Regions from separate parts of the Caballeronia sp. J97 genome, predicted to be linked through region 2. Evidence: riboswitches for the same ligand, from Rfam matches in the RefSeq annotation. Region 2 holds a riboswitch; the other holds the start of a gene.
What was found. A riboswitch is a leader RNA that binds a small molecule or an ion and turns the genes downstream of it on or off. The one in region 2 is predicted to bind cobalamin.
Positions count from the first base shown of each region.

Region 1: linked by a shared signal. The riboswitch ahead of U4Y90_RS03925 (TonB-dependent receptor domain-containing protein) and the one ahead of cobG (precorrin-3B synthase) in region 2 are both predicted to bind cobalamin.

Region 1 is NZ_CAJMZL010000001.1:859,200-862,602, forward strand. It holds gene U4Y90_RS03925 (TonB-dependent receptor domain-containing protein) at 1-1,302, opposite strand, end outside; cobalamin riboswitch at 1,382-1,706, opposite strand; gene U4Y90_RS03930 (ATPase) at 1,969-2,337, shown strand; gene U4Y90_RS03935 (cell division protein ZapA) at 2,334-2,648, shown strand; RNA gene ssrS (6S RNA) at 2,754-2,935, shown strand; gene U4Y90_RS03945 (EVE domain-containing protein) at 3,034-3,403, shown strand, end outside.
Region 2 is NZ_CAJMZL010000003.1:297,190-300,592, forward strand. It holds gene U4Y90_RS07985 (cobalt-precorrin-5B (C(1))-methyltransferase) at 1-84, opposite strand, end outside; gene cbiE (precorrin-6y C5,15-methyltransferase (decarboxylating) subunit CbiE) at 91-1,302, opposite strand; cobalamin riboswitch at 1,379-1,568, shown strand; gene cobG (precorrin-3B synthase) at 1,605-2,909, shown strand; gene U4Y90_RS08000 (precorrin-8X methylmutase) at 2,896-3,403, shown strand, end outside.

The sequences.
Region 1 (3,403 bases), on a different contig from region 2:
GTAGAGATCGTCGAAGCTCGGCGCGCGAAACGATGCCGAATAGCTCGCGCTCGCCCTCCAGTGCGCATCGAAGTTGTACGCGTAGCCCAGATAGTAGCTGTTCGCGCCGCCGAAATCGGAATACTGATCGTGACGCAGATTCGCCTGCAATTCGTTCGCGCCGATGTGCCCCACATAGCCCGCGAACACCGAGTTCACGTGACGATCGGGCGCGCTGAACTGATCCGAATCGAGCGTCTGGTCGAGATGCTCGTAACCGAGGAGCAGCTTGTGCGCATCGCTGATTCTGAAGTCGTTCTGCCACGTGTACTGCCGGTTCTCCGAATCGAAGCGGTTCGTATAGACGCCGTTCTGCTCGATGTTCGCGCGGTCCTGCCCCTGCGCGATCGTGAAGTGCGTGGTCCAGTTGCCGGTGATCCGGCCATTCGCGAACACCGACGCCGAACGCACGCGATCGTGCGACTCGTTGATGTCGGTGGGCAGGCCGTGGGCATCGTCGAAACTGTTGATGCCGTTCGATTGCAGAAAGCGCACGCCCGCGTCCCACTTGTCGCTGAACTTGTGACGCAGCGTCGCGGCAACGCTCTCGTTCAGATAGCCGTTCGCGTTCGGATTCGCACCGGGCGCGATCGCCGGATCGATCGATGAAAAACCGTCGGTCTTTTCGCGCGAGACGTTCAGGCTGAAGGTCGTGCGGCCGTCCGCATCGAGCGCGCCGTTGACGCCCGCCGATTGCCGCTGCGTGTGGTAGCTGCCGTATTCGGCCTCGAAGTCGAAGCGTGGCGGATGCGGCTCGCCTTCCTTCGTGAAAATTTGCACGACGCCGCCGATCGCATTCGAGCCGTACAGTGCCGACACATTGCCGTTCACGACTTCGACGCGGCCGATCTGATCGAGCATCAGTTGCGATAGCTGCGCCGCGCCGAGCGACGCCGATTCGACGCGCACGCCATCGATCAGCACGAGCGATTGCGACGACGCCGCGCCGCGTATGAAAAGCCCCGAGTTCGCGCCCGGCCCGCCGTTGCGCGTGATCTGCACACCGGGCGCGAGCGCGATGAGGCCGAGCGCATCGCCGGCGTTCGAGTCGGCGATGTCCTGTTCGTCGAAGACCGATGTCTGCGGAATCGATTCGGCCAGCGCTTGCGGCGCGCGCGTCGCCGTGACGACGACGGGCGCAAGCGTTTGCGAGGTGTCGTCCGCGGCGTGGGCGGTGTGTGCAAGCGGCAAGGCGCTCACGGCGGCGACGAGCGCGCCATGACGAGAGAGGCCGTTCCTGAACGCGGCCAGTGGCAATACCATGCGTGAAGTGTCCGTTTCGCGTGAGCGCGACCCCGCTCCCCGCGAGGACGATGCGCGACCAACGCATGGCGCAATCAGCGCCGATGCGTCGAACTCCGGCCGGTATCCGGGCTGGCGACGAATCGTCTCGCCTTCCCGCGCATCGTGCGCAGTGGCGTCGACACGTTTCTTGCAGTCGATTCGAGCGACGAACCCGGTGCGATGAAATTCGACACGCTCGCGCTGCAAAAACGCGCATGAGACGACTTGCAACTTGCGTTGCGGTCGCTTACCGTTGCGGGGGCAGCACAGGTTGGCTCGTCCCCGGTTCGTCCCGCAGGACTTCGTGGACTTCGCTCCCTGTTTCCCGTTTGACTGCATCCGCGAGATCCGCGGACGCGAGCACCAAAAGTGCGGCAAGTGTAGGAGCGCGTGTCGGGACCGTCAAGGAAGGACCACCGGGCGGCGCCGGCAGACGGCCGGCGCATGACGAATCGAACGAGAATCGGCCGAGCCTTTACGAGCGTTGCCAGGCGCTCGCGTTTTCTGCACACGAATGCATGACGACATGCGCTTGATTCGAAGAATTAAGCGTGAGATCGCATGCTGTTACGTCTCGAAACGAGACAATTATCGGAAGCTCCGTTGAACCGCGCTAAAATGCGAGGTCTTTAGAGGACGCAGCACATGCTCAACGAACTCGAATCACTGTCAGGAAATATCGGCCGGCTGATCCAGATCAGCGAGCGCCACAAGCAGGCGCATCAGGCGCTGCAGGACCAGCTCGAACAACTGCGCGCCGACTATGCGAACGTGCAGGCCGAACTGGCGCAAGTGCGCGAAGAGCGCGACACGCTGCAATCCGAACGCGACTCGCTCTCCGCGAAAATCGACGATGCGCAAGTGCGTCTCAACGCGATTCTCGAAAAGCTGCCGCGCGCGAAGTCCGGGCAACATGCCGAGTCCGACAATCAACTCGATCTCCTCGAAGCCGATTCCCAGGAAGCACATGAAGCGGAATTGCACGGCGAGCATCATCAAGGAGAGAAGGCATGACGACCACGCAGATCGAAGTATCCATTCTCGGGCAGCCGTATCGTCTCGCCTGTTCGCCGGAAACGGAAGGCGCATTGCGCGAAGCCGTCGCGCGCGTCGACGCCGAGATGAACAAGGTGCGCAATGCGAGCAGCGTGCGCGGCACCGATCGCATCGCGGTCATGGCGGCGCTTTCGCTGGCGTCGGAATTGCTTAAGCTGCAGGACAGCGTGCGCCACGGCGAGGCCTTCCCCGCCGAAGAAATCCGCCGCACGATGCACTCGATGAACGAGCAACTGGGCGCCGTCATCGCGCAATACGAAGCGCAGTGAGATGCCAGCGCGTCGAGTCAATCAGCGCGCGATGTCAATCGAAAAAAGAAACCACCGAAGTGACCGGAAGAGGCTGCAGAAGGCAAACGATTGGTGTAGAGTGACGTTTCCCTGCCTGGTACGCCAAGGTCATATATTCCTTGAACCAATGCTACATTGGCACGGTTGCGGAACCTTGCAGCACGGGCGCGCGCGTCGCTAGTCCGATGTACCCGAAGTGTTGCTTACCGCGACCAATCTTGAACCGAGGTTCAGGATGCCGGCCTAGCGGCTATGGCGGGGACCTCATTCAAGAAACGGCATCGGAAAAACCGATGCCGTTTTTGTTTGCATCGTTCATTCCCTCTTTCATTGAGCATCGTCGATTTCCGCATAGCGAACAATCATGCGCTACTGGCTGATGAAGTCCGAACCGGACGAAGCGAGCATCGATCATCTCGCGCACGCGCCGAAAAAAACCTTGCCGTGGACGGGCGTGCGCAACTATCAGGCGCGCAACTTCATGCGCGATCAGATGCAGGTCGGCGACGGCGTGCTCTTCTATCATTCGAGCTGCCCGGAGCCGGGCATCGCGGGCATCGCGAAGGTATGCTCGAGCGCTTATCCCGATCCCACGCAGTTCGATCCGAAGAGCGATTACTACGATCCGAAATCGACGCAGGAAACGCCGCGCTGGATGCTCGTCGACGTGAAGTTCGTGAAGAAGACGCCGCTCATCGCGCTCGCCGCATTGCGCGAACATGAAGAACTCGCGG
Region 2 (3,403 bases):
CGCGAGACTCGTCGCGGTCGCGCAGCTTCCGGTCGTGTAGCCGCTTCTGAGCGGCGCGGCCTGTTCCGGCGTTTCTTCACGCATGGCGCGTCACGGTTTGCTCGCGTGCAGGAGCGTGATCGGCAGCGCCGGGCGCCAGGTATCGAAGCTGCCGAGCGGCTCCGCCTGCGCGACGCCGATGCGCGTCAGCTCGCCGCCGTGCCGCGCGCGCCATTCGACGAGCGCCGCTTCGCTTTGCAGCGTCACCGCATTGGCGACGAGCCGTCCGCCCTGACGCAGGCGTCCCCAGCACGCATCGAGCACGCCGGGCGCGGTCAATCCCCCGCCGATGAACACGGCGTCGGGCGCGGGCAGCCCGTCGAGCGCGGCCGGCGCCTCGCCCCTGACGAGCTGCAATGCGGGCACGCCGAGCGCATCGCGGTTGTATTCGATGAGACGCTGACGGCTTTCGTTCGCTTCGATCGCGATCGCGCGACACGCGCCGTGCGCGCGCATCCATTCGATGCCGATCGAGCCGCAGCCCGCGCCGACGTCCCACAGCAACTCGCCCGGCTGCGGCGCGAGACGCGCGAGCGTCACGGCGCGCACGTCGCGCTTCGTGAGCTGGCCGTCGTGACGATAGGCGTCGTCGGCGAGACCGGGCGTGAGCGGCGGCCCGGCGTGGCCGGCGTGCGTCCGGCATTCGATCGCGACGAGATTGAGCGCGGCGACGACGGGCTCGCGCCAGTCGTCGGCCCGCTCGTCGATGCGGCGCTCGTTGCTTCCGCCGAGGTGCTCGAAGACGGTCATGCGGCTCGCACCGAAGCCATGCGCGGTCAGGAGCGTGGCGACGGCGGCGGGCGACGCGCCATCGGCGCTCAGCACCAGCAGGCGCACGCCACGATGCAGGCTCGCGAGCAACGACGCGGCCGGCCGTCCGACGAGCGACACGCACACCGCGTCCTGCAGCGCCCAGCGCAAGCGCGCCGCCGCGAGCGACAGCGAAGACGGCGCGGGAATGACGCGCATTTCGCCTTGGGCGACTTCGCCCGCGAGGGTCGCGCCGACGCCGAAGCACATCGGATCGCCGCTCGCGAGCACGCAAATGCGGGTCTTGCCGTCGCCGCGCTCGGCGAGCACGGCATCGATAGAAAAGGGCTTCGGCCACGCGACGCGGCGCGCGGCGATGCGCGCCGGCAGCAGCGCGAGATGACGTTCGCCGCCGTGAATCGACTGGGCCTCGAGCAGCGCGCGGCGCGCGACGCGGGAAAGGCCATGCCAGCCGTCTTCGCCGATTCCCACCACGGTCAGCCAGTTCGACATGCGCGGCCTCCTTGTTGCGATTCCGATCGCATGCCCGGATGCTCGCCGGAAGCGCTCGGAGGGTCGATAAAAGCGGGCATAATACAGGTCCGTCGGCGCCCGGGGTTGCGACACCCAGGGCTTAAAAGGGAACACAGCGAAACTGTGGCTGCCCCCGCAATTGTACGCAGCGAGTCCGCGCTCCACTGCCACTGGTTTTTACCGGGAAGGCCGGCGCGAATGTCGACCTGCCAGCCAAGAGACCTGCCGACTCACCGCATTCGCGCGACGCCGACCGGGCGGGGTGTACCGGTTCGCTCATCATGCGCGAAGCCCAACGGGTCACGCTTTTGAATTCTTTCGACCGCTCAACGCTCACCGCCGCGCCGCGCGCCTGCGCATGTCCGGGCCTGATGCGCATCGTGCCCGCGCGCGACGGCGGGCTCGCGCGCCTGCGGCTCGCGGGCGGCGTGCTGAGCGCGCACGCGGCGCGGGCCGTTGCGCGCGCGGCGCGTGTCTGCGGCTCGGGCGTCATCGAAGTGACCAATCGCGCGAATCTGCAACTGCGCGGCATTCGCGACGACGCGCACGCGGCGCTCGTCGACATCGCGCTCGACGCGGGCCTCGGCCCGTCGGCGGCGGGCGGCGACGACATCCGCAACGTGATGCTGAGCCCGCTCGCCAGCGACGGCACGCGCGCGCTCGCCGCCGGTGTCATCGATGCGATGCAGGCCGATGCATCGCTGCACGCGCTGTCGCCCAAATTCGCGCTCCAGCTCGACGCCGGCGAGCGCCTCGCGATGCTCGACCATCCGCACGATCTATGGCTTTCCGCCCTCGACGACGGCGCGCGTTTCGTATTCGGTTTTGCCGGGACGATGCGACAGCATCCGCTCGGCGCGGTTGCCCGAAGCGATCTGGCGATGTTCGTCGTGGACGTGCTGCGCAGGTTTCTCGCGCTCGCCGCGCCCGACGAACCGCGCATGCGCGATCTGCTGGCGCGGATCGGCACTGCGCGTTTCGCCGAAGCCTTGCGTTTCGATGCGAACGCCGATGCATGGCATCGCGAACCCGCCGATGGATGGCTGCGCCTCGGTGCGCATGCAGAGCCGCAGCGCGCGACGTGGTACGCCGGCGCGCAAACGCCCCTCGGACGCCTCGACGCGACGCTTCTCGAAGCCCTCGCCGATCTCGCCGACACCCACGCCGAAGGCCGCCTGACGATGACGCCGTGGCAAAGCGTGCTGATATCCGGCATCGCGGCGCATGAAACACAGGTCGTGCTGCAGCGCCTGCGCGCGCTCGGCCTCGCCACCGACGCACGCGATCCGCTCGCGCGCGTCATCGCATGCGCGGGCTCCGAAGGCTGCGCGAAAAGCCGCGCCGATACCAAAGCCGATGCGCATCGGCTCGCCGCGCTCCTGCCCGCGCGTGAATCGCGCGACGAGGCACAGGTGCATGTGAGCGGCTGCGAGCGCTCGTGCGCGGCGGCGCATCCGGTTCCGGTGACGCTCTATGCAGTCGCGCCGGGCCGATACGACTTCCATCGCGACGCACGAGCCGTCGCGCGCAACCTGACCATCGAAGAGGCGGCCGAACGGATCGCCCGGAACCATGCCGAAACCTGACTACATCCGCGACGGCGCGGAGATCTATCGCCAGTCTTTTGCGACGATCCGCGCCGAAGCCGACCTCGCCGCCGTTCCCGCCGATCTGGAAAAGCTCGCTGTGCGCCTGATCCATGCGTGCGGCATGGTCGATATCGTGAGCGATCTGCGCTTTTCCGGCGGCGCGGGCAGCGCCGGACGAGCCGCGCTCTTGGCGGGCGCGCCGATCCTGTGCGATGCCCGCATGGTCGCCGAAGGCATCACGCGCGCGCGGCTGCCCGCCGATAACCGCGTGATCTGCACGCTGGGCGATCCCTCGATTTCCGAGCGCGCCCGCGCGATGGGCAACACGCGCTCGGCCGCCGCGCTCGAGCTCTGGCGGCCGCATCTCGAAGGCGCGATCGTTGCGATCGGCAATGCGCCGACCGCGCTCTTTCATTTGCTCGACATGCTCGATGCCGGCGCGCCGAAGCCCGCGCTCATCCTCGGCTTTCCCGTCGGATTCATCGGCGCGG